4 regions of the Dorea sp. AM58-8 genome follow, and region 4 is predicted to be linked to each of the others. Evidence: predicted binding sites of a transcription regulator. Region 4 holds the regulator's gene; each other region holds the start of a gene.
The links. Region 4 encodes Rex, which represses fermentation and respiration genes when NADH is low (regulators of the CRP and FNR family bind a similar motif). Its sites were predicted from a motif close to ATTGTTAANTANTTAACAAT; they were not measured.
Positions count from the first base shown of each region.

Region 1: the regulator Rex is predicted to act here: its motif matches at 2,529-2,548, upstream of DXA18_RS08945 (trans-4-hydroxy-L-proline dehydratase activase).
Region 2: the regulator Rex is predicted to act here: its motif matches at 3,403-3,422, upstream of DXA18_RS02125 (proline racemase family protein).
Region 3: the regulator Rex is predicted to act here: its motif matches at 4,438-4,457, upstream of DXA18_RS05550 (oxidoreductase).

Region 1 is NZ_QSDM01000010.1:78,627-86,157, forward strand. Features, by position in the region: gene hypD (trans-4-hydroxy-L-proline dehydratase) at 1-1,538, opposite strand, end outside; gene DXA18_RS08945 (trans-4-hydroxy-L-proline dehydratase activase) at 1,543-2,451, opposite strand; gene DXA18_RS08950 (beta-L-arabinofuranosidase domain-containing protein) at 2,796-4,868, shown strand; gene DXA18_RS08955 (M24 family metallopeptidase) at 4,891-5,955, shown strand; gene DXA18_RS08960 (peptide ABC transporter substrate-binding protein) at 5,972-7,531, shown strand, end outside.
Region 2 is NZ_QSDM01000002.1:99,909-107,439, reverse strand. Features, by position in the region: gene prdA (D-proline reductase (dithiol) proprotein PrdA) at 1-1,412, opposite strand, end outside; gene DXA18_RS02140 (proline reductase-associated electron transfer protein PrdC) at 1,528-2,940, opposite strand; tRNA gene DXA18_RS02135 (tRNA-Sec) at 3,126-3,223, opposite strand; gene DXA18_RS02125 (proline racemase family protein) at 3,547-4,581, shown strand; gene DXA18_RS02120 (TetR/AcrR family transcriptional regulator) at 4,716-5,303, shown strand; gene DXA18_RS02115 (DUF3343 domain-containing protein) at 5,340-5,576, opposite strand; gene DXA18_RS02110 (aminotransferase class V-fold PLP-dependent enzyme) at 5,588-6,730, opposite strand; gene DXA18_RS02105 (selenium metabolism-associated LysR family transcriptional regulator) at 6,754-7,531, opposite strand, start outside.
Region 3 is NZ_QSDM01000005.1:21,105-28,635, reverse strand. Features, by position in the region: gene DXA18_RS05565 (hypothetical protein) at 39-641, opposite strand; gene DXA18_RS05560 (AraC family transcriptional regulator) at 645-1,946, opposite strand; gene DXA18_RS05555 (oxidoreductase) at 2,169-4,163, opposite strand; gene DXA18_RS05550 (oxidoreductase) at 4,623-6,545, shown strand; gene DXA18_RS05545 (nuclear transport factor 2 family protein) at 6,548-7,108, shown strand; gene DXA18_RS05540 (hypothetical protein) at 7,177-7,461, shown strand; gene DXA18_RS05535 (sugar-transfer associated ATP-grasp domain-containing protein) at 7,476-7,531, shown strand, end outside.
Region 4 is NZ_QSDM01000014.1:73,219-80,749, forward strand. Features, by position in the region: gene alr (alanine racemase) at 1-922, opposite strand, end outside; gene DXA18_RS11030 (NAD(P)H-hydrate dehydratase) at 922-2,433, opposite strand; gene DXA18_RS11035 (redox-sensing transcriptional repressor Rex) at 2,532-3,179, opposite strand; gene abc-f (ribosomal protection-like ABC-F family protein) at 3,326-5,242, shown strand; gene DXA18_RS11045 (DegV family protein) at 5,316-6,179, opposite strand; gene DXA18_RS11050 (PFL family protein) at 6,195-7,531, opposite strand, start outside.

The DNA of each region.
Region 1 (7,531 bases), on a different contig from region 4:
ATCACGTTGTTACCGCGAAGCTTGATATCGATGAAGTGTTTCATCTGTTTCTTGAATGCTTCCCACAGTTCTTCATATGTCTTGAAGTCTTTTGCATATCCGAGTTTCAAACCAAGCTGTTTGCCGGATACATTGTCATATCCATTGTAAAGTGTGAGCTGGAAAATCTTTGGAATGTTCATGTATCCGGTCAGGATATATGCTTCGCTTCCCCATGCTCCTGTCTCAACACATCCTGAAGAACCGCCGCGGCGTGCGTCTTCCAAAGATTTACCTGCGTTGATAAGCTCCATAGTCTGAGCTTCTGTATTGTAAAATGCAGGCTGTCCCCATCCCTTTCTGGAGATCTCGCATGCTTTCTTTAAGAACTTGGTCGGTGTTTTCTTACTGATGGTTACATTGGAGTTAGGCTGAACCAGTTTCATATCGTCCATGCAGTCAAGAATTAGATAGCTGACAGCATTAACGCCGTCTTTGCCATCTGGTGTGACACCACCGGTATTAATGTTGGCGAAGTCTGTGTAGGTAGCACTTTCTTTTAATGTAATACCTACTTTGACAGGTGCCGGCTGGTTGTAGAACTTAACCCATAAGCACTCCAGAAGCTCCAGAGCTCTTTCGTCATCCAGAATACCTGCTTCTGTATCTGCCTCATAGTATTTGATCAGATGCTGATCCATACGTCCCGGGCTGAATGCATCCCATGGGTTCAGCTCTGTTGTAACTGCAAGGTGTGTGAACCAGTATAACTGGATTGCCTGCCAGTAAGTCTGTGGAGCATGAGCAGGTACGACTTCCAGATTGGCAGCAATCTGCAGAAGTTCTGCCTTACGTGTCTCGTCTGTCTCTTTTTCAGCCATCTCGAGAGCCAGTTTGTGATATCTCTCACCAAGAATGATCACTGCATCGCAGGAGATATCCATAGCTTTCAGTTCTTCTAATTTATCCAGGGCTTCCGGATCGTTCATGAAATCCAGGGAATCCATAGTCTTTTTGATTTTTTCTTTGTAATCCATGTATCCGGTTGTGAACACCTGCTCGCCGCCGCATGTGTGTCCAGGACCTCTCTGTTCCATGAATTCTGTGAACATACCTGCCTCGTAGCAGTCGTGCCATTCCGGAGTCATCATGGAGAGAAGCTTCTCGCGCATGGTCTTACCTTTCCAATAAGGAATGATCTCTTCTGCCTGAAGCTTTCTGTCTTCTTCGGTAGTGTGGAAAGATACCAGATCACGCTCGCTCATAACGGTCATATCCTCTACGCTGTGGCAGCACAATTCCGGGAAGGTAGGAGATGCCTGTGGATCTTTACCCTTTTCTCCGACGATCAGTTCGCCGTCTCCCAGATACAGAGTCTTTTTGGAGAAATATTCTTTCAGAACCATAGATCTCATAACCGGGATAGAGTATTTACCCTCATTTTCTTTGTAGAAATCAGTCTCGATCTTAGCTCTTTCCAGGTCGATATGTACCGGAGTGTTAACGCTGAGATCTCTTAATTTCTGGATTCTTTCGTTCATGCCTCGTTTTGTTGCCATTTTCCTAACCTCCTATTTTGGTGTTTTGAAATCCTGCATCCTTGAAAAGCTGCACAAAGCTTTCCATTTCTTCTTTGGATGGTGCATGTAAATCTGTTCCTTTATATTCCATATCCAGCTTGGCGTATTTGCCGCTGCCTGTATCATGGTAAGGCAGGAGATTGACCTGAGCCGGATGGATGTCGTGTTCTTTCAGAAACCTAATCGTCTCTGTCATATTCTGTTCATTACCGTTGACCTCTTTAATAGTAGGAATCCGGATATAAATGCGGGCGCCTGCATTAGAAAGCTTCACCAGATTCTCGAGGATCAGCTTGTTGTCGACACCGATATATTTTTTGTGAAGTTCTGGATCCATAACTTTGATATCATATAAAAATGTATTCACATATGGAAGAATTGCTTCAAATTTATCATAAGAAACCTGACCACAGGTGTCAATGGTAAGGGTGATATCTTCATGCTTTAATGCTTTGGCAATTGCAAGAATGTAATCAGTTGACATGGTCATGACCTCTCCGCCGGAGAGTGTAACACCGCCGCCGGAATCTTCATAGAACATCAGGTCTTTCTTTAACTCGCGGACCAGACTCTTGACGGAGTATTCTTCGCCGATGATCTCACGGATACCTTGCGGACAGAAGTTCGTACATTTGCCACAGAGCTGACAGAGGGTCTTATCGAGTACCGGCTTGCCCTCCTGCATCGTGATCGCACCGGACGGACAGACCTTAGCGCAACAGCCGCAACCCGCACATTTCTCAGAATCATATTGAAGCTCTTGCTCATAACGCTGTGTCTCAGGGTTGTGACACCATTCACATTTAAGCGGACAGCCTTTGAAAAATACGGTTGTGCGGATTCCGTCACCATCATGTATAGAGAATTTTTGAATGTTGGTAATCAGATTCATCGCATGTTTATTCCTTTCTTTTAAGGTTTGTAGACTATGGTTTGTACTATGGTCTAAAAGTACCATATAGCGGTCAGATTGTCAATAGTTTGACAGGTGAAAACGAAAATGCAAGAAATAAAATAAAAAAATTCAAAAAAAGACTGGAAATAATTTAGACTATAGTATATAATCACGTCAAGCGTTACCAAAGAAGGCATCCTTAAAAAGGTGCCTTTTTTTGCACTTTTTTAGACAATTTATGAAATGCGTCTAAAAATCATGAAAAATGGCAAAGAGGAATTGAACTTTGGTCTAAAAAGTGTTATATTATTAACGTGTATAAAATTATAGAGGATGTCAATATGAACCTGAACGACCAGAAAGTAGTACAAAAAGATATGGATTTTCTTTATCTTGGGAATTTGAAGACTGTGACGTTTAATCTTGCACTTCCTGCAAAAGGGAAGTACGGATCAGAGATTAACTGGAGCTCAGGAGAAGAGCGTTTCCTTGATACAGATGGCAGGGTGAACCGTCCGTTATATGGCATGGGAAACCGGGAAGTGCTTTTGACAGGTACTTTTACATACGGAGAAGCTACTGCCAGCAAAGTATATGCAGTGACGATCCTGGAACAGGAGAATCCACAGCAGAATGCAGACACATATCCTATAGAAGTTACTGTACAGGGAAGACCTGATAAAGATGCAGAAGTTTATCAGAACGCAGAGGCAGAGATCCGGATACTTCCGGGGAATGCATTTTACGAGGCTCAGGAACGGATGCATAAGTATTTGCTTTCGATGGATGATGACAGTATGCTGTATCATTTCAGGAAGGCGTCGGGGCTGGACACCGGAGGAGCTGACAGTCCGGATGGATGGGACGCCGATGAGAGCAAGCTCAAAGGACATACCACAGGACATTATCTTTCAGCACTGGCACTTTGTTATCGGGCTACAGGAGATGAGAAGATCCGGGATAAGGCAGTCTACATGGTAGACGAACTGGGAGAATGCCAGCGAGCATTTCAGAATATAGATGGTATTCAGAAAGGATTCTTAAGCGCATACTCGGAAGAACAGTTTGATCTGTTAGAAGAGTATACACCATATCCTAAAATCTGGGCTCCATACTATACACTTCATAAGATTATAGCAGGACTGTTGGACTGTTACCTATATATAGATAAGAAAGAAGCGCTTTCTATTGCAGAGCAGATGGGAGTGTGGACCTGGCACAGATTATCACAGCTCCCGGAAGCACAGCTTAAGAAGATGTGGAGCATGTACATAGCCGGAGAATTTGGCGGTATGAATGTGGTAATGGCACAACTTGCTGAACTGACGGGAAGAGAAGAATTCCTGAAGTGTGCCGGATTATTTGATAATGATAAGTTATACCGACCACTGATGCACTATCGGGATCAGTTGAATGGAATCCATGCGAATCAGCATATTCCACAGATTCTGGGAGCAATAGAGATCTATAAAGCATCAGGGGATCTGAAGTATCTGGAAATGGCAAGAGCGTTCTGGACGACAGTAACGGAGAACAGAACATATGCCACAGGAGGTGTCGGTGAGGGCGAAATGTTCCAGGGGTACCGGGAGATCGGAAAGCTTCTGACAGCATCGACTCAGGAGACATGTGCTTCTTATAATATGCTGAAGCTTACCAGAGAACTGTATCAGATGGATCCTGACAGCAGGTATATGGACTATTATGAAAAGACTCTTTATAATCACATTCTGGCAACGCCGGATGAAAGCGGGAGCGGAGAAAGTACTTATTTCTTTCCGCTTGGACCGGGGATGAAGAGAGAGTTCTTATTTGAAAACAGCTGTTGTCATGGAACCGGCATGGAGAGTCACTTTAAGTATCAGGAAGGTATGTATTTCCAGAAAAGGGATGCATTCTTTATAAATATGTATATACCGTCTGAATTTAGCCAGGATGATATGAGGCTTCATATGGAGTGTGTATCACAGCGCAGACAGGAATATGAACTGAGGATTCAGAATGGCACATTTCGGAAGTTATATCTTCGCTATCCGGAGTGGGCAGATGAATGTTTGCTGGAGATGGATAGAGAAGTGTTGGAGACGAAGAAAAATAAAGCCGGGTATATCGAAATTACGATGCACTCCGGTGATGTGAAACTTCGGATTCGGTGGATGCCGGGATGGAAGGTACTCCGAACACCGGATGAACCGGAAAAAGCGGCAATCCAGTATGGACCATATATTATGGCAGCAATTTCGGATGAGAAGGAGTTCCTGGAACTTCCAATCAAAGAGAATGAAATCGCAGATCGGGCGGAATGGATGGATGAGTATGAAGACGGCCTTGCATTCAGACTCGGAGACTGGAAATGGATTCCGGTTTACGAAGTAGGAGACAGAGCGTATCATGTATATACAATTATTAAGTGAAAGGCAGGTATAAGCAGACGTTATGAATCGATTAGAAGAATTAAGAAGCTATATGGAAAAAGAAGGACTGGACGGATTTTATATTGCAAAACCGGCTAATGTCAGATGTATCAGCGCATACACCGGCGATGATTCGTACCTGTTTATCGATAAAGCAAATCAGTATTTTATCACAGATCCGAGATATACCGAGCAGGCAGGCATGGAGTGCCCGGATTATGAGATCATTAACTGGAGATCAACCAGTATTGGTAATGTGATCGCAGAACTGTGTAAAAAGGATGGCGTTAAGACCATTGGTTTTGAACAGGATTATCTTACATTTGCAACATGGAGATCCATGCAGGATACGATTGATGCTGAATTAGTACCTACACTGAACGTAGTTGAGAGATTCCGTGAAGTGAAGACACCGGAAGAGATCCAGAAGTTAAGAGTTTCCTGTGATATTGCTTCCAGAGCATTTGATAAGATTCTTCAGGACATCAAAGTAGGAGTGACAGAGAAGGAACTCGCTTCCAGGTTATCACATTACATGGTAATGGAAGGAGCAGATACCAAGCCGTACGGCGGAATCCTGATCTCAGGACCTAAGACATCACTTCTTCATGGCATTCCGGGAAATAGAGCCCTGGAATACGGAGATTTCGTGCTGATGGATTATGGATGCCAGTATGATGGCTATCTTTCCGATATGACAAGAACTGTAGTTGTCGGTAAGGCAACACCGAAGCAGAAAGAAGTATATAACATTTGCAGACAGATGACAGAGGATGTTGAAGCAACAATCAAACCGGGAGTTACTGGTGAGGACTGCTATCAGGCATCTCTGAAAGCGATAGAAGGAACTGAATATATGCCGTATAACTATACGGGAATCGGTCATGGAGTAGGCTTGTTTGTACATGAGCTCCCATTTATTGGTAAGAACCATACCGATGTGCTGCAGGCAGGCAGCGTAATGACAGTAGAACCAGGTATTTATATCCCGGGATGGGGTGGTGTCCGGATCGAAGATCAGGGTATCATTACAGAGGATGGATATGAGAACCTGATAAGTGCTACACATGAGCTAATAGAACTTTAAAGAAGGAGGACGACTTATGAAAAAGAGAGTATTAGCTGCATTTTTAAGTATGGCTATGGTGGCAGGTCTTGCTACAGGCTGTGGAACACCAGGTAGTGGAAAGTCAGACAGTGATTCTGCTGATGGAAAAGTATTCCGTTATGCTGTAAACACACTGCCGACTACACTGGATCCGACTAAGGGACAGAGCATTGGTGACAATGAGATCCAGCATGCTGTTACAGAGGGACTTACCCGTAACACAGCCGGTGATGTCAAGCCGGGAATTGCAGAGAGCTGGGATGAGTCTGAAGACGGACTTACTTACACGTTCCACCTGCGTAAAGATGCAAAATGGAGTGATGGAGAGCCAATTACAGCTGCTGACTTCGAGTACAGCTGGAAGAGACTGGTTAATCCTGAGACAGCCAGCCCATATGCATTCATTGGTGACTGCTTGAAGAATGGTCAGGCCATTGAGCAGGGCAACATGGATGTTGAAGAACTGGGAGTTAAGGCTGTAGACGACACTACACTTGAGGTGACACTTGAGCACCCGACATCATACTTCTTGAGTCTGATCGGATCATCAGGTCAGTATGCACCGCTTCGTCAGGATGTTGTTGAAAAATACGGCACAGACTTTGCTGCAACTTCAGAGAAGAACGTATACTCTGGCCCGTTTGTAATGACAAGTTCAGAGGATAATGTATGGACATTCGCGAAGAACGACAACTACTGGGATAAAGATTCTATTAACCTTGATAAATGTGAGCTTAACTATGTAGAGAACACAGATACACAGCTTTCTATGTATGAGGCAGGAGATCTGGATTATGTGCAGGTTCCTACAGCATATGTTTCAGACTACAAGGATAAAGCTGATGTATTTGCAAACGGTAACGTTGACTTCTGCTACATCAACTCGAAGAGCGACAATCCGGTACTTGGCAACAAGAACTTCCGCCTGGCTCTTAACTATGCACTGAATCGTAACGATTACAATAAGCTTGCTAATGCTGATACATACACAGCATTCAATGGACTGGTATTCCCGGGACTGCAGGCTAAGGGAACCACATACGGTGAAGCGTATGACCTGAATTCTTACTCATATCCATTGGATGGAGATCAGGACAAAGCTACAGAATATCTGAATGCTGCTATGCAGGAACTTGGCATTGCTAACGCTTCAGATATTACAGTTGAAGTAGTTACAACAGATGCTGACTCTAGCAAGAGAATCGTTGAGACTCTTCAGGAGCAGTGGCAGAATGCACTTGGAATCAACGTAAAGATTCGTCAGGTAACATATGCTGACATCTACGGCAAAGTATTCCCAGAGCATGATTATGAGATTGGTTATGGCGGATGGGGATCTGACTACGATGATCCTTACAGCTACCTTGAACTGTTCAAGGGCGACAGCTCTTACAACTACAGCCAGTATGAGAATCCGGAAGTTGATCAGCTGCTGATAGCTTCTCAGGATGAACCGGATACAGATAAGCGTATGGATGAGCTGAATCAGGTTGAGCAGGATATCCTTGCTGATGGCGCATTCGTACCTCTTCAGGCAAGAAATGTATACTACATG
Region 2 (7,531 bases), on a different contig from region 4:
TTCTCAGCATTGATCTGTGGAGATCCAACAAAGATTACACCACAAAGGTCGATCTCTGGATCAGCGAGTGCCTCAAGTACCAGTGGCTCTCTCCAGTAATGTCTTGTCATCTCTTTAGATGCAGGTCCGATACATGTAAGAGCATGGATACATCCATCAAGAACTTCCAGTGGGCTCATACATACAGGCAGGTTACCAAGGTCAACGTTAGCTCTTGCTCCAAGGATTCCGCATGGCTCTACTGGCAGGATGAAGTTATCATGCATAGCGCCCTGTCCCATGATCTCTTTACAAATAACTACTTTCTTCTGTCCTGGGTGACGAACCTGTGTAAATTCTTCTGTATCTACTACCTGATCATCTTCAAGTTTCTTCAGTGCTTCACGGATTTCCTGTGTGATAATATCAAATGCTGTATGTGCAGCCATAGGTCCACGACGTTCCATGTTTGTCTTAGCCTGAACTACGATATTACCTTTGATGAAAATCTCACCCTTATCTGGGCATCCCGGACGTCCCCACATAATGTTTTCGTCCATATATCCCTCTGAAGAACCGAACTCACCGATCTGAACTCCGCCTTCATCAGTACCAGTCAGCATCATGATAGCGCCATCGATTACTCTTGTAACGCCCTGACCGATCTTAGCTTCTCCTTCTTTTGTAGCGATTGGCTGAACGTCCATGATGGTCTCTGAATATGTGTGGTACTGAGCTGGTGTGATGATTTCCAGATGAAAATCTTTAACAAGCTCAGAATCTGCGATTACATCCGCTTCAATGCCTTCACGAATGTAAAGTGTTGTTCCTTCGATTGTTGTCTCCGGTCCTCTCTTAACTTCTGTGATTGCAAAATGTTTTCTTGTAAGGCTTCTTACAACCTTTCCTTCTGTTGCTAATGTCTCTGCTGTAGGAGCTGCAACTGGAGCCGCCGCTGTTGCTGTTGCTGCCGGAGCAACCTCTACTACTTCAGAACCGCCTTCGCCAAGCGCACCAACCGGAATTGAAAGATCAATGTCTTTTCCTTCTCCAATGTGGATTTTCAGAACTCCGCCTGCAACTTTTGCTGTTGTTGCAACTGGAGCTGCTGCTACCGGTGCTGCTGCTTCCTCTACAGGAGCTGCTGCTTCCTCTACCGGTGCTGCTTCCTCTTCTACAGAGTCTTTGTAACCCTCCATATTATCTGCTGTAAGTGGGCTCAAAGAATCACTTGTTTTTGTAAGCTTAGCGCCCAAAACCTGACCGATCTTCAGGCATCCGTCAAGATTCAGTAATCCTGAGTCTACCAGTTCATCAAAGATCGCCGGATCTTCAAGGTTGGCTGGCTCAATAGTGATTCCAGCCTCTGCTCTACAGCATAACACTGCAGGATCATTTGCGTGCTGTTTCGCTGTTTCAGCTGTGATTGACATAACATTTACCTCCTTGTTTATTTATAGATTTCTCCATATTATATATAATCGCTTCGGGATTAGAATATCGGGGTAGTTCGCTTCCCTATGCGAATTATACCGCTAATACTGCCAATTAGTCTTCTACGTTGATATCCTGGTCAACCTGCTTAGATACTGTAAGCTGACGATACTGTGCATGACCAATTGCTCTCATCACATGGTCTGTCTGATGGAATACTTTAAGTCCCATCTGTGGTGCAGAAGCCATAACCGTGTTAGAACAGTCTGAACAGTTACCAATGATGATGTATTCACATCCATCTTTCTTGAACTGCATGTTGTTCTTAACCTGACCCGGGCAGTTACCTGGACGCAGACACTTCAGTGGTGCACCCGGCTTGTTCTCGATTGCCTGTTTACATCTGCATACAGAAACAACTTCTCCATGCATCTTCTCAGCGATTGTACGCATACGAGCTTCATTGCCGCCGCATGCACAGACAAGAAGTCCAACTTTTTTATCTGTAAGATCAGGCATTCTATATGTTGTAAGAATTGCACCTGTTGTCTTAGTTGTAGGCTCATCAAGTTCTGCTGCACGTCCTGTGAACGCACCACCCATGATGATCTCACCAACTGAATCATCTTTATCAAGTCCGCCTGCCATCTCGATCAGCTCTCCTACAGAGATACCAACCGGAACGTCCATGAATACATGAGCTGCGTTGCCACCCTTGATATTACCACGAACTGTAACATTCTTAGAAATACATGGTTTCTTCTCTTCGATTGCTTCAGCGATCTTAGCAACTGTCTCGAGGTTGATTACAACCGATCTTGCTGCTGACGGAAGCTGTGTGGTATCAAGGTTAACGCCCAGACACTCACGAACTACTGCACGTTCTTCACCCATTGGGTAGATATCCGGAAGCAGATGAACAGAAATGTTCTCCTCATCCTTCAAAGCATCCAGAAGTGCAAGAACTGCTTCTCTGTTCTTCTTCTTAATAGCAAAGATTGCTTTATCTGCTTTTGTAATCTCCATGCAGTATTTTACTCCACGGATAACTTTGTCTGTCTGCTCGATGGTCTGCTTAATATTGTGAGCAAGACCCGGCTCACACTCAGAGTCGTTGATCAGAATGTAGCTGTGCTCCAGTTTGAAGTCTTTTGGAAGTTCTGGGTTGATATCCTCTCTGAACTCACCCTGCTCTGTTGCGGATAAGTCGATATTCAGCTTAATTCCTGTCGGGAATCCCGCTCCACCCATACCTACAATACCAGCCGCCTTGATCATATCAAGCTTTGATGCATCTTCCGGCACATCAATCGGCACGAACTCATCTGGCTGTTCTGCATCTGCCTTGATGACGATACGGTCTTCAAGGATCTCAGATACTTCACCGTAAACGCTTGAGAAGATATTAGCTCCCAAGCCTGTTGGTGTGGCAATCAATGTACCTTTTTTTACCTTATCACCTACAGCTACGCATGGGGCACAAGGTGCACCTACGTGCTGACGTAATAATAACTGTACTTTTTCCATGACACACATCTCCTTTTCTCATACTTTGATTATTATATTAAGTAAAGACGAAATACTTTGAACCTATCCCGCCCAACTTATCCGATTGTATCTATAGGTAAAATCTATAGGCAATTTAGTCTGTCAAACTTTTATCACGTTTGTCAAAAGACTATCTTTTTCTATATACTTCAATAGCTTTCTTTTGGCGGAGGCATGTGGGAATCGAACCCACCCAGGACGCTCCTAACGCCCAACACTGGTTTTGAAGACCAGGAGGCACACCAGTTGCCCATCTACCCCCGTATTACATATCATGCCTACTTAAGACAACACATAAAAAGCCTTATTTCAAGAGCTTTTTCACATTTTTATAATATCAAAAAACCATTGACTTTTCAAGGCATTTCAGCCATAATGAGTATAGAAAGATTGAACCCGGTACTAGACGACAGACTAGACCGGGTTATAGAATACGGTCTATTTGTTAATATTTCATCATTTTACCGTATTAAATTGTTTTTTTACAAATACATTATCATAGATTTTATCAATACTTGTTATTTTTTCATTTATGGCATTTATAGAATTTATCTATAAATTATGACTTTAAAGGAGGGTAATGCTATGGAATTGAAAGCAAATGTGAACTTTGACCGATTTGAGGCTGCACTTCAGGTAGTAGATGCGCACACAGTTGGTGAGTTCTGTCGTATGGTCATCGGAGGATTCCCTGAACCAGAAGGCAACACAATGATCGAGAAGAAAGATTGGATGGAAAAGAATTATGATCATGTTCGTACAGCTCTTATGTTAGAGCCTAGAGGACATCATGATATGTTCGGAGCTTTTCTCTGCGAGCCAATCGATAAAGAGGCTGATCTTGGTGTTATTTTCATGGATACAGGCGGATACCTGAACATGTGCGGACACTGCACCATCGGAGCTGTTACTGTAGCAATCGAGGCTGGACTCGTTGAATCTCACGAAGGAGAGAACAGCGTAGTTCTGGAGGCACCTGCCGGACTCATTCGTACAACTGCAAACGTTAAGAACGGAAAGGTAACTGGTGTTACACTTACTAACGTACCTGCATTTGTATATAAGGATAACCTTACCGTTAATGTTGACGGAAAAGAGATTCCTTATACCATCTCATTCGGCGGAAGTTTCTTCGCACTTGTAGACACCACTAAGCTTGACATTGGACCTATCAATGCTAAGACAGTACCGGAGTACATCTCTCTCGGCATGAAGATGCGCGACCTGATCAACGAGCAGGTTGAAATTCAGCATCCGACACTGGACATCACAGAAGTTGACCTTGTAGAGTTCTACGGACCAACTCCTAATCCGGATCATGCTACCATGAGAAATGTCGTAGTATTCGGAGATGCTCAGGCTGACCGTTCACCATGCGGAACAGGTACAAGTGCTAAGCTTGCTACTCTGCACAAATGGGGCGAGATCGGTATTGGCGAAGAATTTATCTACGAAAGCTTCATCGGAACCACTTTCAAGGGTGTTATTAAAGAAGAAACCAAGATCGGTGATTACGATGCAGTCATTCCTATGATCACAGGTACAGCTAACCTGACAGGTGTTGGTACATACCTGATCGATCCGGAAGACAAGTTAAAATATGGTTTCTTAATTGGTTAATCTGTGATATAATCGCTTGGAGAGCAACCGAAGGCGGGTTCTTAATAGAACTCGCCTTTTTTAGAAGGTATAAACCTGTTCCATCTATCGGTTATCTCTCCACACATTATACATAACAGAAGGGGAATGATTATATGCCGCGGAAACGACAATCCACAAAAAGCCGTATCGTTAAGTCTGCATGGAATCTGTTTTACAAAAACGGATATGACGACACCACAGTAGAAGACATCATCACAGCATCCAAGACATCGAAAGGCACCTTTTATCATTATTTCAAGAGTAAAGAAGGGCTTTTGAATACCTTGTCTTATCTGTTTGATGAAAAATATGAAGAATTATATAATGTAGTAGACCCCAACTTATCGTCCTACGACAAATTATTATTCTTAAATCATGAATTATTTTATATGATTGAAACCAGTATTGACGTCAGCCTGGTTGCTTATCTGTATTCAGCCCAGCTGGTCACTAAAGACAAACGTTCTTTGTCCGATCACAAGCGCTTTTATTATGTATGGCTTAGCGAGATCATACAGAATGCACTGGACTCCGGTGAATTTGCACCAACTTCCTCTGCTAAAGATCTGATGGATATCTATGCCATGTTCGAGCGCGCACTGCTGTACGACTGGTCACTCGTAAAAGGGAAATTCTCTCTGACAGAAAAGAGTGATTCCCTGTTGCCACATGTACTGGATGCATTTGTAAATGGATTATAAAAAAACGGTTCGAGACCATCTGATCTCGAACCATTTTTATACCATTAATTCATGCATTTCCTGTTCCTGCACACCAATGCTTTCTATCACCTTCCGGATCGTGTCACGATCCTCTATTCCTGCACACCATGATAAACCGCAGCCCGCCGAAATCTCACGCGGTACAGGAATCAGTCTGCCAGGAGCTCCTGCTTCTTTACAGGCTTTCTCCATAGCCATCGCATCTGTGGTCGTGTGAAATGTCACAACCAGCTTTAATTCTTTCTTGCGCATGTCTCTTCTCCTTATTCTTCATCCACAGACAATTCCTGAATTGCACGAATGGCTGTGTCCACTTCTTCTTCTGTATTGTAATGAGAAAAACTGAATCGCACAGCTCCCTGTCCGACCGTTCCGAGTGCTTCATGCATGAGTGGTGCGCAGTGTGCTCCCGGACGGATCGATATATCATAATCCATCAACAGGGCATCTCCCACTTCCGAGGAATCATACGCTCCAATATTCAATGTAACAATCGGGCAACGATTCTTCGTAGAGAAATCTCCGTATACCTTTACATTCGGAATATCCTTTACGCCTTCGTAGAATCTCCACATCAATTCCTGCTCTCTGGTGCGGATCTTATCAATGCCCTCTGCCATCAGATATTCTACTGCCGCATGGAGTCCTGCGATTCCATGACCGTTCAGAGTTCCCGCTTCCAGCGCTGTCGGCATTTCCTTCGGATGTGTTTTGCTATAGGTCTGCACTCCGCTTCCGCCGCTTAAGAGCGGGCGTATTTCCAGTCCTTCTCTTACATACATACCGCCGGTTCCCTGCGGTCCCAACAGACTCTTATGTCCTGTAAAACACAGAATATCAATATGCATTTTCTGCACATCAATCGGAAATACTCCTGCCGTCTGAGATGCATCTACGATAAACAGCACGTTATACTTCGCTGCGACAGCGCCCACCGCTTCCACATCCACATAATTACCAGTCAGATTGGAACCATTGGTGCATACGATTGCCTTTGTATCCGGTCTGATCGCTGCTTCCAGATCAGCAAGATCCATCACGCCTCTCTCGTCTGTTTTTACAAATGTAAGCTCTACACCTTTTTTCTCCATCTCATATAATGGACGTAGGACAGAATTATGCTCCATAACCGTCGTAACCACATGGTCTCCCGGATTCAGCACACCTTTGATGGCAATATTCAGGCTTTCCGTAGAATTTGCTGTAAATACAATCTGTCTTGGACTGGTGCCATTAAAAAAACGGCACAGCAGCTCTCTGGTGTCATAGACTGTTCTTGACGCACTAAGCGATGCACCATGAGCACCGCGCCCGGCATTCCCCATAGATTCCATTGCAGCCGCCACTGCCTGAACGACCTCTTTTGGCTTCTGCATGGTAGTTGCCGCATTATCCATATATATCATAATACCACCCATTTCTATCCGTATTATTTCTTATGTTTCTCATACGGATACACTTCCTGTACAATTTTCAAAAAATGCTCTGCGGATAAAGATAACTGATGATTCTTATTATAAACCACGTTGATATCTCTTCCATCATCCGCTCCCGGTATATGGAATGCAAGGACATTTCCATCCGCTATTTTGTCCGCTGCCGCAAGCTTCGACAACAGCGACACGCCCATACCGCTGCAGACAGATTTCTTAATCGTCTCCTGGTTCTCGATGCTGGCGATCACATTTAACTGCTCACTGCGAATGCCTGCTGCCTTCAGCTGCTTCTCCGCTTCTTTTCTGGTTCCAGAACCTTCTTCACGCATAATGACCGGTTCGTCAAGAATCCACGAAATATCATCCGGCGTCTCAGCACGTTTCCGATACACTTCTGTGTTCGGCGTGATGATCACCAGTTCGTCTTTATAGAATGGAAAATATTTGCAGTGCTTCTTTTCGAGCACAGTGCCGGTAAATCCAATATCTACCATATGCTCGACCACCTGATTAACCACATTTGCACTGTCAGACTCCATGATCTTAAATTGCTCTCCCGGATATTTTTCGTTAAATCTGGCAAGAATCTTCGGAAGCAGATACTGGGATGGAATCGTAGATGCCGCAATGGTAATACACTGGCGTCCCATTTTCCTGCGTTCTCCAAATTCTTCCTCAATCCGTTTCTCCAGATCTACCATCTGACTGGCATAACGATACAGCGTCTGACCTTCTGCCGACAGACTGACTTCTTTTGTATTTCTGACAAAC
Region 3 (7,531 bases), on a different contig from region 4:
CGAAAACCTTTCTCAAATAATTAACTTTGTTAAAGAAATTACTTTTTTTCTTTGCTGTGTGTCGTACTTGATGCAAAATATGCTTTTGGCATCTGATCTGTGATGATTCCGAGAAAATTCATCATATAACAGAAGCAGAGCTGGATACGGTCTGCTGAATCATTCATGGCTTCGTGGAGCAGTCCGTCCATAGATTCATTGGCAATTTCAGCCGACAGACCTTTAAGATATACGACCGGAGGCTGAGACGGAACAGTCATCTGTTCACATTTCAGGTAAGGATTAGCGATCATATATACATAGGTGGAACTGTTCATACGTGCTTCTGCAATTTCCAAGGGAGTTCCTTTGGATGGTAGAAAACGGTAACGGTGAAATGGACCGAGATTGATCAGTGTATTGGGTCTCAAGTTATATTCCAGACCGTTGATTAATGCTTTTCCCTTGCCGGAACGGACAAGAATAAATGTCTGATCCCGGTTGTTGGCATAAGAGGTAGGAGTCTGATAACGACTCACATGCGCCTGGATCGTATCAGGCAGGACATTATTTACAAAGTAGTCATGGGCGCCGGAAAAAATGGCGTGCCCGGGAGTCTTTGGCTCATCAGGGTCAACAGACTGTGGTATATCTTTCTGCATAGTTTATCGCCTTCCTGTGTATAGTTTGAGTGTAATCTTATAGGTCAGACGCAGATGCTGGCTATTTACTGGCTTTTGAGGGAGCTTTCTGGCTTTGCGGAATTCTCCCGGAGATATGCCGTTTATATTATAAAATACCCGCGCCATAGTGCGGTCTGAGCCGAAGCCGGATTCGATAGCAATATCTACTGTCGGCAGTGAAGTTGTAGTGAGCAGTGCTTCGGCATAACGCACGCGGAACTGGGACAGCACCTGTTTGTAACTGGAATTCAGACGGTTCTTAAACTGGACACGCAGAATATTCTCTGAAGTGTACAGCTCTTTAGTAAGAGTTTCGGCGTCAATAGGATCTGTCATGTTCTCGTACAAATAGCTGATCGCGGAGATTAGAGTTTCGTTCATAATAGTAGTGCGGTATACAGTGTGATGCTTTCCGTCGCTGAGCGTCCTTTTCATATAAGTCTGCGGTGTCATACCGATCAGAGATTTGAAACGGCGGAAGAATGTAATCTCCATATTAAATCCTGATATCGAGGATATGTAGTCAAACGGAAGACTGTCATAGAGAAAATACGACATCGCATGCGCAATCCGCAGCCGGTTCAGATATTGATTGAAATTCAGACCTGTTGCAACAAGGAGTGCATGATTTAGGGCTGATTCGCTGATAGATGGCGCAATTGCCTTCACTACATCTGCACAGGTCAGTGCAGTTGTGCTGTGCACTGCAATATACAGACTGACCTTGCGGCTCAGCGGCAGGTTGCTGAATTTGTAATGGGACTTCATACTTTTGGCAAACCGGTTATATAAAAGTTCAATTCTGCGAAGATAGGAACTTCGAATAATTGCAGAGCCGTGAGAATGTCTTTTAGAAAGCTTCCGATATTGATGGAATAAGTGGACAATCTCTTGTACCTCATCACCATCAGGACCGATTACCGGAAGATTATTGACAATCTCAAGTTCTCTGGTTGGAGCAATATTGCTAAATGAGTAATAGCTCAGAAGCTGGTAGTCGTAAGGACAGATCCAAAGTACGAGATTATTGCCAAAATCAGGACAGACAGTGAGTACCTGAGAGCACTGGATCCAGGATACGCAACCAGGTTCGACGGAAAATTCTTCTCCGTTGATCACAAAATTACCATGTCCTTCTTTTACCAATATAAAGTAACTGTCGTATTCCATCACCGGAAACATCTCGCTGGTTATGGTGTGCTCCTGTAATGTGAGATATTTGTCAGGGCCGCAGAATATGCCGTCGCGCGGTGTCTCACATAAAGGGCGGATTCTGTTTTTCAATATGGCTCACTCCCTTGAAAATTGTACAAAAATACAAACATTTATACAAACATTTGATTTAAGACTATCACATAATAAAATCGAAGTCAACGGAGAATGTCAAAACTTTGACAGGACAAAAAATGAAAATTTACAACATGTCGAAAAAGAGGTAAAAAAAGATTGCAGACACTGAAAAAAGCATCTGCAATCTTAATAAAAGTATGAGGGAAATATGTTTTATTAAATCTCGTATCCGGCGAAGTATCCTTCATGAAGAGCTTTACTTGCAAGACCTGTTCTTACAGCATCTCCGATAACTCTTACTTCCGGTACGAACTTCTTCAGTTCTTCAGAGAATGGATCATAATTTCTGGAGCCCATTCCGACTACGATATGGTCGAAACCTCTCAGCCATTCTTCTCTTCCGTCTGTTGTGTACTGGATCTTAACATCGTGATCAGTAACTTCCAGAACCTTAGCGTTAACATAGCTCTTAACACCTGATCTGTGAAGGCTGTCCATCAGTACATTACGGTTCGGCAGACATACATTTGTCATAAGCTGTGGCATCATTTCTACCAGAGTTACTTCTACATCACCGATGCTTCCTGTTTTTACAAAGGAAGCCGGACGAGCGTCTGTCATCAGCATTTCAGCTGTCTCGCAGGCAACTTCTCCACCACCGAGGATACATACAGTTCCCTTCGGTACGGTCACCTTACGGCTCAGGATATCATGAGTAGTAGTTACAGGGTAATCGGTCAGACCTTTGATGAATGGTGGAACAAACGGTCTTGCACCGGTAGCTACGATAACTGCATCAGGAGCAAATTCCTTAATATCATCTACAGTAGCTTCTTTGTTGAATTCAAATGTAACACCTGCTTTGTTAGCACGGTATGTAAGGTGTGATAACCATTTACACATTTCCTGCTTACCAGGAGTAACAACAGCCAGTGCAAGCTGTCCGCCGACCTGACAATTCTTCTCCCATACAGTTACGTGATGTCCACGCTCTGCTGCGATTACGGCTGCGTACATTCCGCCAGGGCCTGCTCCGACAACCAGTACGTTCTTCGGAGTATCAACCGGGTTAAATGGATAATCGTATTCGTGACCAACCAATGGGTTGATGTGACACTGACATACCGGATGCTGTGGATCCTTAGGAGTTACACAACGTCCGCCGCATGAAGCACATGGTGTGATGTCATCGAAACGGTTCTCACGGGCTTTGTTCGGAAGATCAGGATCTGCAAGTAACGGACGTCCGAGAGAAACACCGTCTACCAGTCCACGCTCTACGATATCTGCAGCATAGCGGATGTCGTTGATCTTACCAACAACGAATACAGGGATATTAACAACTTTCTTAATCTCAGAAGCTTCGTATACGTTACGTCCGATCTTCTTGCTGTGTGATGGGATGATATCCTGCATATCTTCGTACTGAACACCACCGGATACTTCTAACATATTAACGCCGGCTGCCTCGAACTTCGGAGCAAGGTATAACATTTCTTCCAGACTGTTACCACCTTCGATACGCTCTGAACCAGAGATACGAAGGATGATCGGGAAGTCTTCGCTTACGTTTTTACGACATTCTTCAATGATCTCAAGGATCAGACGAGCACGGTTATCGATTGTTCCGCCGTATTCATCCATACGTTTGTTACGCAGTGGAGAAAGGAATGCACCTGGAAGCATGTAAGCATGTGCTGCGTGTAATGCGATACCGCCGCATCCTGCTTCTTCTGCACGGCGTGCAGCTTTTCCATACTGTTTGATGATCTTCTGGATCTCTTTAATAGTAGCCGGTCTTGAAACATCACCATTTGCATTTGTATTTATAGATGGTCCGATCGGAGTAATACCTTTCATAGCGCAGATAGATTCCGGACCCGGGTGAATGATCTGTGGGATCAGTTCGCTTCCTGCATCTTTTACACGAGTTGCGAATCTCTTGAACTGAGGAACCAGAGAGTCCTTATCAAGAGCAGTAGTCTTTCCAATATACCAATATTTGTGGTCAACAGTTACAGCGTCGATTACTACGTATCCTGCGCCGCCTTCTGCACGACGGACGAAGATGTCTGCCAACTGTTTTGGTACAGTTCCGTTAGTTGCTTCATAATGCATGCTCATTGGAGCCATTGCAATACGGTTTTTTAAAGTTGTTCTTCCAAGCTGAAGAGGCTGGAAGATCTTTGCATCTTTCATATCTGTGATCATTTTGTTCCCTCCTGAACATATCGAAAATTTATCTGTTGAGCATAGTATAAACGAATCTCGAAGACGGTGTTTCACATTTTTTTGTTAAATAATCTACATTTTTCGAAAAAATCATGACAATTCACTTCTGCAAATGCAGACAAAAAATGCAAAAACACTACAAGCATAAAAAAGAAAAAATGATTAATTAGAAAAATGTGATAGGAAAAATTGATTTTTTGTACATTGCTTGTGCACTATATTTTGGAATTTGTTCCGACACATAGTATGTGCTCGTGTTAAAATTTAGACAAGCTTTTAAAGGGAAGGTAAAGCTAGAGATACTATTTACTACCGTATAACGAACAGCTTCCGATTATATATTCAGACAAGTGATTCCCGTACCGGTCTGGATTATATGGCGGAACGATGACTCCTATTAACCTATTTAATAATGAAAGAAAAGAGGACGATTTCAAAATGAGTTATGATGCATTGTTTTCTCCAATTAAATTGAGAGGTCTTGAACTGAAGAACAGAATTGTACTTCCTGGTATGAATACCAAGATGGTTAAGGACAAACATCACGTAGCAGATGATATGATTCAGTACCACGCAGCACGTGCAGCAGGTGGATGCGGACTGAACATTGTAGAGCTGGTATCTATTTGTAAAGAATGTCATGCGTATTTATATTTCGGACTGTATAGTGAAGCAGACAGAGATGAACTGAAGAAAGTAACTGAAGCAATCCATGAAAATGGTGGTAAGGCAGCTGTTCAGATCTGGCACGGAGGATTCGTACCGGCTGACTTCTTTGACAAGACAAACGTAGAAGAGACACCGGATACAGTTACAGTAGAGCGTATCCATGAGATCATTAAGCAGTTCGGAGAGTCTGCTAAACTGGCTGTAGAAGCTGGATTTGATGCACTGGAGTTCCATGGAGCACATACATATCTTCCACACGAATTTATGAATCCGTCTCTGAACAACCGTACAGATGAGTATGGTAACCAGAGCCTGGAGAATCGTTGCCGCTTCAATCTGGAAGTTATCCGCGAGATGCGTGCTAACATGCCAGAGGATATGCCACTGCTTATGCGTCTGGATGCAGTAGATGAGTTACTTCCTAAGAATACAACTGTAGAAGAGACTATCCAGTTCGTTAACTGGGCAGAAGAAGCAGGCGTAGATGCAATCGACCTTTCAAGAGGTAATGCACGAAGCCTTGCAACAGTATACGAAGTACCGCCATATAACCTTGAGCCAGGTTTCAATATGGAAAACATCGCTAAGATCAAGAAAGCAGTTAACATCCCGGTAATCGGTGTTGGACGTGTTAACATGCCAGCACTTGCTAACAAGCTGATCGAAGACGGCGAGATCGACATGATCTCTATCGGACGTGCACAGCTGGCTGATCCAGAGTGGTGTAATAAAGCAAGAGAAGGTCGTGAGGATGAGATCCGTCGTTGTATCGGATGTACAGAAGGATGCTACGACAAGGTTATCGATCCAAAGGCTACACATATCACATGTACACGTAATCCAATGCTCTGCCTGGAATACAAAGGTATGCCAAAGGCTGAAAAGGCTAAGAATGTTATGGTCATCGGTGGAGGTATCGGTGGTCTGGTAACAGCAGAGATCCTGAAGAAACGTGGACACAATCCGACAATCTACGAAGCATCTGAGAGAGCAGGTGGAAGATTCAGATTAGCTGGTAAAGCTCCTAAGAAACAGGAATTTGAAGCAGCTGTTGACTGGGAGATCAAAGAATGTGAAAGACTTGGCATCGAGATCAAGACAAATACAACTGTTACACCAGAGATGATCGCTGAGATCAAACCGGATCATGTAGTAGTAGCTATCGGTTCTGAGTTCGCTACACCGGATCTTCCGGGCGTAGATGGAGCTGACATTGTTACAGCAGAGGATGTTCTGGCTGGTAAGGCAGAAGCCAAAGGTGAGATCCTGATCCTTGGTGGTGGTCTGGTAGGATGCGAGACAGCAACATACCTGATCAACAAGGGTGAGAAGAATGTTCGTATCATGGACAGCAGACGTGTTGGTAAAGCAATGGGTATGCTTCGTAGCATGTTCCTTGATATCGAATATCCTGGAAAGACAATCCAGAAGAGCAACCGCAGCAAGGTTACAGCAATTGGTGATCACACAGTAGATTACAAGTTCACAGATAAATTCAAGAAGACAAGCAATAAGTCACGTAGCTTCGATACATTAGTACTTGCTACAGGAGCTAAGTCTCGTCCGACAGCAGACCTGACAGCTAAATGTGATGAGCTTGGAATCGCTTACAATGTAATCGGCGATGCTAAGAAAGTACGTATGGGTATTGACGCAACAGCTGATGCATATAAAGTAGGTATGGAGGTATAAAAATGACAGTAGAAGAACGCCTTGAGGCTTTGGAAAAAGAATTACAGCAGATTAAAGATGTACAGGCAATTAAAGAACTGAAGAGTAAATATTTCCAGGCTCTTGATACAAAGAACTGGGATGAACTTGAGACTACAATGGCACCGGATATCGAGACAGCATATTCTAATGGTAAGCTGGTATTCCACGGACCAAAGGAAATCACAGATTACTTCAAGAAATCTATGCCTAAGACAGAGATTACACTTCATCAGGGACATAACCCACAGGTATGGTTTGAGAGCGACACAGTTGCTTACGGAAAATGGTATCTGGAAGACAGACTGATCTTCGCTAAGGGTGATCCATATGAAGGACTTCAGGTAGAAGGATCTGCAATCTACACAGATAAATATGTTAAAATCGATGGTGAATGGCTGATCCAGGATACAGGATATATCCGTATCTATGAAGAGCAGTTCATGCGTGATGAGACACATCGTATCCGCAAGAACATGTTCGCACCAAAGAAAAAGAAAGTCGTTAAGAAAAAGAAGACAGCTGCTGTAAAGAAAGAGCAGTAAAGTAAAGCGAGAGATGCCGCTGTGCCAGTCTGGCATGGCGGCATTTATCATGCCAGGAGGAAAGTAAAGTGCTGCGCAAATATCTTAGAAAATTTCATTATAAATACCGTTTCGTACCGTGGTACCGCAAAGCGTACTATTATAAATGTAAAAAGGATAAAATGGATGAGATCATTGCTAAATATAAGGAGCCGGATGAACTTGCCGATCCGAAATATGTGAAAAAATTAAAGAGGGATATGATCCGCTGCCTGTTTAAATATGGTTCTTATTACAGTGAGTATTTTGCATTTGGATATGAGGGACAGGACGCAGAGTATCGTAATTCATCATTACAGAGGGCATCCGTCTGAGTTATTATCCGCGCATGAATCAGCGAAAGAATACCGATCTCCTGGAGAACAAGTACCGGACCTACAAGAA
Region 4 (7,531 bases):
CTTTCTTGCCATGGATCAATACAAAGCCTTTATTAGACAGACTTCTCGGATATCCATCTCCATATCCTACCGGTACAGTTACAATCTTGGTCGGACGTTCGGTCACAAACGTACCGCCATAACTTACCGGAACTCCTGCCTCTACCCATTTCACATGGGAAACATGACTGATCAGTTCCATAGCTGGTTTCAGATGTACATGCTGCTGATCTACTTCGTCTGAGGGATACAGGCCATAAGTAGAAATACCTGATCTTACAATATCCATATAGGTCTCTGGCAAATCAAGAATCGCCGCACTGTTTGCACAGTGATAATGCTTAAATGTGACATTTCTGTCCTCCAGTGCTTTACGCATCCACAGATAGCGCTCCAACTGTTTATGGGCATAAGCTTTGTCTACTTCATCTGCTTTGGAGAAATGTGTATACATTCCTTCCATCTCAATGCCTGGAAGCTTTGCAATCTCTGCGATTGTATCTGCATTCTCCTCATCGATCTGGAATCCAAGTCTCGACATTCCAGTGTCTAATTTGATATGGACGTACGCTGTCTTTCCAAGCTTTACTGCTGTCTCAGAAATCTGCTCTGCGATTTCTTTCGTATAACAGGTGAAACGGATCTCATGTTCAATTGCTTCTGCCTGCTGTGATGGAAAAACAGGACCCAATACAAGTATCGGTTTCCTAATACCGTTTGCACGCAGAATCACACCCTCATCCGGTGTGGCTGTAGCAAATCCCCACAAGTAGTTTTTTTTCTCCAGATCACATGCGATTGGTACCGCCCCGTGACCGTAGCCATCCATCTTGACAACAGCCATGATCTTAGTCGCATCACCAACCGTTTCATGCATCTGATCCATATTATATTCTATGGCGTCCAGATCAATTCTGGCACACACTCTTGTATATTCTTTCATCATTTTTCCGCCTTCCAGTTTTCTGTCATTTGGATCGCTGATCCAAGTGCATCAGCAAGATCCCTCGCCAATACACTATAGCACCCCATTTCATTTCTTGCAATATCTCCCGCAAGTCCATGGAGATAAACTCCAAGAACAGCGGCATCATAATTATCGCATCCCTGCACCATAAGTCCGCCAATAATTCCGGCCAGCACATCTCCGGAACCTGCTTTTGCCATTGCAGCATTTCCGGTAAGATTCACATACATTCTTCTGCCCTTTGCTCCCACAAAAGTACGTGCATCTTTTTGTACCAGAGTAACATCTAAAGTTCTTGCCGTCTGTTCCAGGACCTCTCTTCGATGCATTTGTATCTCGTTGACAGGCCGTCCTGTTAATCTGGATAATTCCTTCAAATGTGGAGTCAGTACATAATTGCCTTCTGCCAGCAGGTCCTTCCATTCCGGATGCGTCGCCAATATATTAATTCCGTCCGCATCAATCAGACATGGCACATTTATTTCTTTCAAAACGGTATTTACAATCAGATCTGCTACATCAGATCTTCCAAGACCTGATCCTATACAGACTGCATCAGCCCACTCCAGTACCGACAGAAGACTTGCTTCGTCATATTCCGTATATGTTGTGATAATAGCTTCCGGAATCAGCTGCTGTAAAATACTTCGGTTATCTTCAGTGGTATAAATGCGTACGAGTCCTGCTCCCATGCGATAAGCAGCACAGGCGCTTAAGAATGCAGCTCCTGCCATTCCACTGCTTCCGGCAATTAATAATAATTTTCCAAATGTACCTTTATGCGCATATGGCGGACGTTCAGGCAGAAGTTTGGCAATATCACTCATTTCTAATGCATATGCAGTATCCAGCTGTTCCTTTACTGTAAAACTGTCAATTCCGATATCTGTCACGCAGACTTTTCCGGTATACAATGCACCGGGAAACAGAAACAGACCCAGCTTTCGATCCTGGAATGTTACGGTTGCATCTGCCTGAAACGCTTCACCGAATACACGTCCATCCGTAGCTGAGATACCGGACGGAATATCAACCGCGAGTTTCCGTCCCGATGACATATTCATATGTTGAAGTATTTCCAGATAGTGTCCTGTAATCTCACGATTCAATCCTACACCAAACAATGCATCAATTACAATGCTGTAATCATTATCCTGCCATTCTGTGAGAAGAATTCCTCCACGCTGTTCGAACTGATCCATCTGATATATACACTCTTCTGTTCGGCTTGTCATCCGTCCGGCAAATACTGCTGTCACCTGGCAGCCTTTCTCTTTCAGAATGCTTCCAATAGCAAAGCCATCGCCTCCGTTATTTCCTGATCCACACACAATGCATACATGTGTCAGCGGCCACTTTTGTTCTTCTATATAATCAGTACAGGCTGCAGCAGCCCGTTCCATCAGTGTTCTGGATGAAACTCCCAGATCCTGTATAGTATGACTGTCCGCACTTTTCATCTGTTCCGCATTTAATAAATACTGCATATACTTCCTTTCTGCCTTAGGCGCAGATCACTGCAAAAAAAACGACGTGTAAAGAAGTCTGCTTTCACAGCCCGCATTACACGCCATTATTCTGTCTGTTATTTGTCTGCATGATCCTCATTATATCGACTGATATTATAAGATAATCTCATTAAGCTTTCTGATAAATGTACACTTTCTACAATTACATTATCCGGTACATTCAGATCTACATGCGCAAAATTCCAGATGGCCTGAATACCGGCATCTACCAGATCCTTCGCCACATCAATTGCGCATTCCTTCGGAATTGTAAGAACTGCAATCTCGATATTATTCTCTTTAATGAAATCTTTCATCTCACTCATCATACGAACCGGCACATCACGAATTGACATACCTCTCAGTGTAGGATTCACATCAAAGATACCTTTCAGGATAAATCCCTGATTTTCAAAATGTGAATAATTTGCCAAAGCCTGTCCCAAATTACCTGCGCCAACGATTATAAAATTATGCTTGTTCTCCAATCCAAGGATTTTACCAATTTCAGTATGAAGATATTTTACATTATAACCATATCCCTGCTGACCAAATCCGCCAAAGTTGTTCAAATCCTGTCGAATCTGTGATGCAGTAAGTTTCATTCTTTTACTTAAATCATTAGATGATATACGTTCGACACCATCTTCTAATAATTCACCCAGATATCGGTAATATCTTGGAAGTCTGCGAATTACCGCCTGAGAAATCTTTCTTGTCTCCACTGTTGTTCACCTACCCATAATATTATGGAATAATTATATCTGATTGTTAACACAAAGTCAAACTTTTGTACAAACTTTCATTAACTTTAGTTGTATTTTCTGTTCTTTTCGGTATAATGATACACAGAGAATTATGGAGGTGTATCATGATTTTAGCATGTCATGATGTTTCCAAAGCATTTGGGGAACACGTTATTATACAAAATGGCTCTTTTCATATAGAAGACCATGAAAAAGCAGCCCTTGTCGGTATCAATGGTGCCGGCAAGTCTACTCTTCTGAAAATGATCGTCGGCGATCTTACAGCTGATGGCGGTACGATCACCCTTACAAAAGGTAAGACACTTGGTTATCTGTCCCAGCATCAGGAGCTGGTATCCGGCAATACAATCTACGAAGAAGTACGTTCAGCCAAGGCCGATGTCATTGCCATGGAAGCAAGAATCCGCGAGATTGAAAAAGAATTAAAAGATCTGACCGGCGATGAACTGGAAAGCCGGTTGAATACTTATCATAATCTGACCAGTGCCTTTGAACTGGCAGACGGATACTCCTATGAAAGCGAGATTGTCGGTGTATTAAAAGGTCTCGGTTTTGCTGAGGATGAGTTTGACAAGCCCGTAGATACGCTGTCCGGCGGTCAGAAGACTCGCGTATCTCTCAGTAAGCTTCTGCTTACCAGGCCAGATATTCTTCTGCTGGACGAGCCTACCAACCACCTGGATCTGAATTCCATTGCATGGTTGGAGACCTACTTATTGAATTATTTTGGAGCGGTATTGATTGTATCCCATGACCGATATTTTCTGAATAAAGTTGTTACAAAGGTCATTGAAGTAGAAATGGGTAAACTTTCCGTATTTCAAGGCAATTACTCTGCTTACGCCGAGAAAAAAGAAATGCTCCGTGAAGCAAGATTAAAAGAATACTTAAATCAACAGCGTGAGATCAAACATCAGGAAGCTGTTATTGAAAAACTCCGCTCTTTCAACCGTGAGAAGTCTATTAAGCGTGCAGAAAGCCGTGAGAAGATGCTGGATCGTATTCAGCCTGTAGAAAAGCCTCTGGAGCTTCATACGGATATTCATTTAAAGCTGGAGCCTTCTGTCGTCAGTGGTAATGACGTGCTGTCGGTAGAACATCTGTCCAAAGCATTCCCGCCACATACTTTATTTCAAGATATCAGTTTTGAGATCCACCGCGGCGAGCACGTAGCGATCATCGGTGACAATGGAACCGGAAAGACTACACTGCTGAAGATACTGAATCAGGTTATTCCGGCAGACAGTGGTACTTTTACCCTCGGTTCCAAGGTAAAAATCGGTTATTATGACCAGGAACATCACGTCCTGCATATGGACAAAACAATCTTTGATGAGATTTCTGACGATTATCCGACGCTAACCAATACACAGATCCGAAAGACACTGGCGGCTTTTCTCTTTACCGGCGATGAAGTGTTTCAGCAGATCAGTTCTTTAAGCGGTGGTGAACGTGGGCGTGTCTCACTTGCCAAGCTCATGTTGTCTGAAGCAAATTTCCTTATCCTGGACGAACCTACCAACCACTTGGATATTACTTCTAAGGAAATTCTTGAAAAAGCTCTGAACGATTATACCGGTACGGTACTCTATGTATCTCATGACCGATATTTTATCAACCGTACAGCTACAAGAATTCTGGAACTGACCGAACAGACATTTGTCAATTATATTGGTAACTATGATTACTATCTTGAAAAGAAGGATGAACTGACCCAGGCTTATACCGGCGTCTCTTCCGCTCCATCTGATGTATGTGCACCGGAACCAGAATCTCAGGCTAAGCTCAGCTGGCAGGAACAGAAAGAAGCACAGGCTAAGGAACGCAAACGTCAGAATGAATTAAAAAAGACAGAAGAACGCATTACTGAACTGGAAGAACGTGACGGCGAGATTGACGAACTAATGGTTCAGGAAGAGATCTATACCAATTCTGTAAAATGCCAGGAATTGGCACTGGAAAAATCTAAAATCGCAGAAGAATTAGAAGAACTTTACGCCAGATGGGAAGAACTGGCGTAACAAACAGATATATGAAAACGCCCGCTAATAAACGGGCGTTTTTATCATGGTAACGAACAAAATATCTGTAAAATCAGCTGAGTTCCGGTACTTTCCTGCTACATGCAATTGCTCTGGCACCATGTCCAATGTGGCAGGCTACACTTAATGACAACGGATCCATATGCACTTCATATTCCGGAAATCTATTTTCCACTTCTGCTTTCCATTCTTCAGCTTCTTCTGCCGAACAGGTATACGCAACCTGCAGATACATCTCCTGTCCTGCAAACCGCTCTGTCAGATCCTTTTCCATTGCATCCAACATCGTCTTCTTCGCGCTCTTCCATCCTCTTGACTTAGAAAAAGAATCCAGCTTTTCTCCCTGAATCGTAAGAACCGGTTTCAGATTCAGGACTGAACCGATAGCTGCTGCTGCGGGTGTTACGCGACCACCTTTTTTAAGATATTTCAATGTATCTACCGTAATATAGATGCTGGCCTCCAGCTTCTCACGCATTAGAATATCATGGATCTCCTTCGCGTTCATTCCTTTTTCTGCCAAAGCAATGGCATCCAGAACCGATTGTCTCATGGTAACCGAAATACGTTGATTATCTACCACATATACTTTACCATCCATGTCCTGCGCAAGCATCTGCGCAGTGGCACAGGAACTCGACAATCCACTTGACATCGGAATATGCACTACCTCATCATATTCTTCCAGTGCTTTCTCCCATATATCCAGCACATCTCCCGGCGAAGGCTGCGAAGTAGAAATGTCTGCATCCTGAGTCAGACGTTCATAGAATTTTTCCTGAGTCAGAGATATATCTTCGTAGAACAGTTCTCCGTCAATATAAAAAGGCATCGGAAGAACAAAGATTCCAAGTCTTTTTGCTTCCTCCTGTGTAATTCCACTGTTGCTATCTGTAACAATTGCTACTCCGCTCATGTTTAAACTTCCTCTCTAATTCTTAAAACTATGTATCGGTGCAGGGATTCGTCCCTGTCTGTTTATAAATGTGCTGCAGTCAAACTCATTCACCGGCATGATCGGAGCATAACCCAGTAAACCGCCAAATTCTGCTGTCTCTCCTACATCCTTACCAATAACCGGAATCAGACGGACTGCTGTCGTCTTATTATTCACCATACCAAGTGCCATCTCATCTGCAATGATACCAGAAATAGTTGCCGCACTGGTTTTTCCAGGAATTGCAATCATATCAAGACCTACGGAACATACACAGGTCATGGCCTCCAGCTTTTCAAGATTCAACGCACCAAGCGTCACTGCATCAATCATACCCTGATCTTCACTGACCGGAATAAATGCGCCGCTTAAGCCGCCCACATAAGAGGAAGCCATAACGCCACCTTTCTTCACCTGATCATTCAACATAGCAAGTGCTGCTGTAGTACCCGGTGCACCTACACGTTCCAGACCGATCTCTTCCAGGATCTCAGCCACACTGTCACCCACTGCCGGAGTCGGTGCAAGAGACAGATCGATAATTCCAAACGGAATACCCATACGTTTGGATGCCTCCCCCGCTACCAGTTGTCCTACGCGGGTAATCTTAAATGCTGTCTTCTTAATCATCTCACACAGTTCCTCAAAGCCCTTGCCTCGCACCTGTTCAATTGCTTTCTTTACAACGCCAGGTCCACTGACACCTACATTGATCACAGCATCTCCTTCTGTAACGCCAAGGAACGCACCCGCCATAAACGGATTGTCATCCGGTGCATTACAAAATACCACCAGCTTCGCACATCCCAGAGAATCATTATCTTTGGTTGCTTCTGCTGTCTCTTTTACGATCTCGCCGCACAGGCGAACAGCATCCATATTAATTCCGGTACGAGTAGATCCCACATTGATAGAACTGCACACACGTTCCGTACAGGCCAGTGCTTTCGGCACAGACCGAATCAGATTCTCTTCGCTTGTAGTCATAGCCTTTGATACCAGCGCAGAATATCCGCCGATAAAATTAACACCAACTTCTTTCGCGGCCTTATCCAGTGTCTTGGCAATCTCAACATAATCATCCGGAGTCTTGCAGGCTGCTGAGCCCACCAGAGCGATCGGAGTAATAGAGATACGCTTATTTACAATCGGAATACCAAATTCACATTCAATATCCTGACCTGTACTCACCAGATTACCGGCAAGCGTTGTAATCTTTTTATAGATATTATCATTCAATCTATCAAGATCTGAATCGATGCAGTCCATCAGACTGATACCGAGGGTAATCGTTCTTACGTCAAGATTCTCCTGCTCGATCATTTTATTCG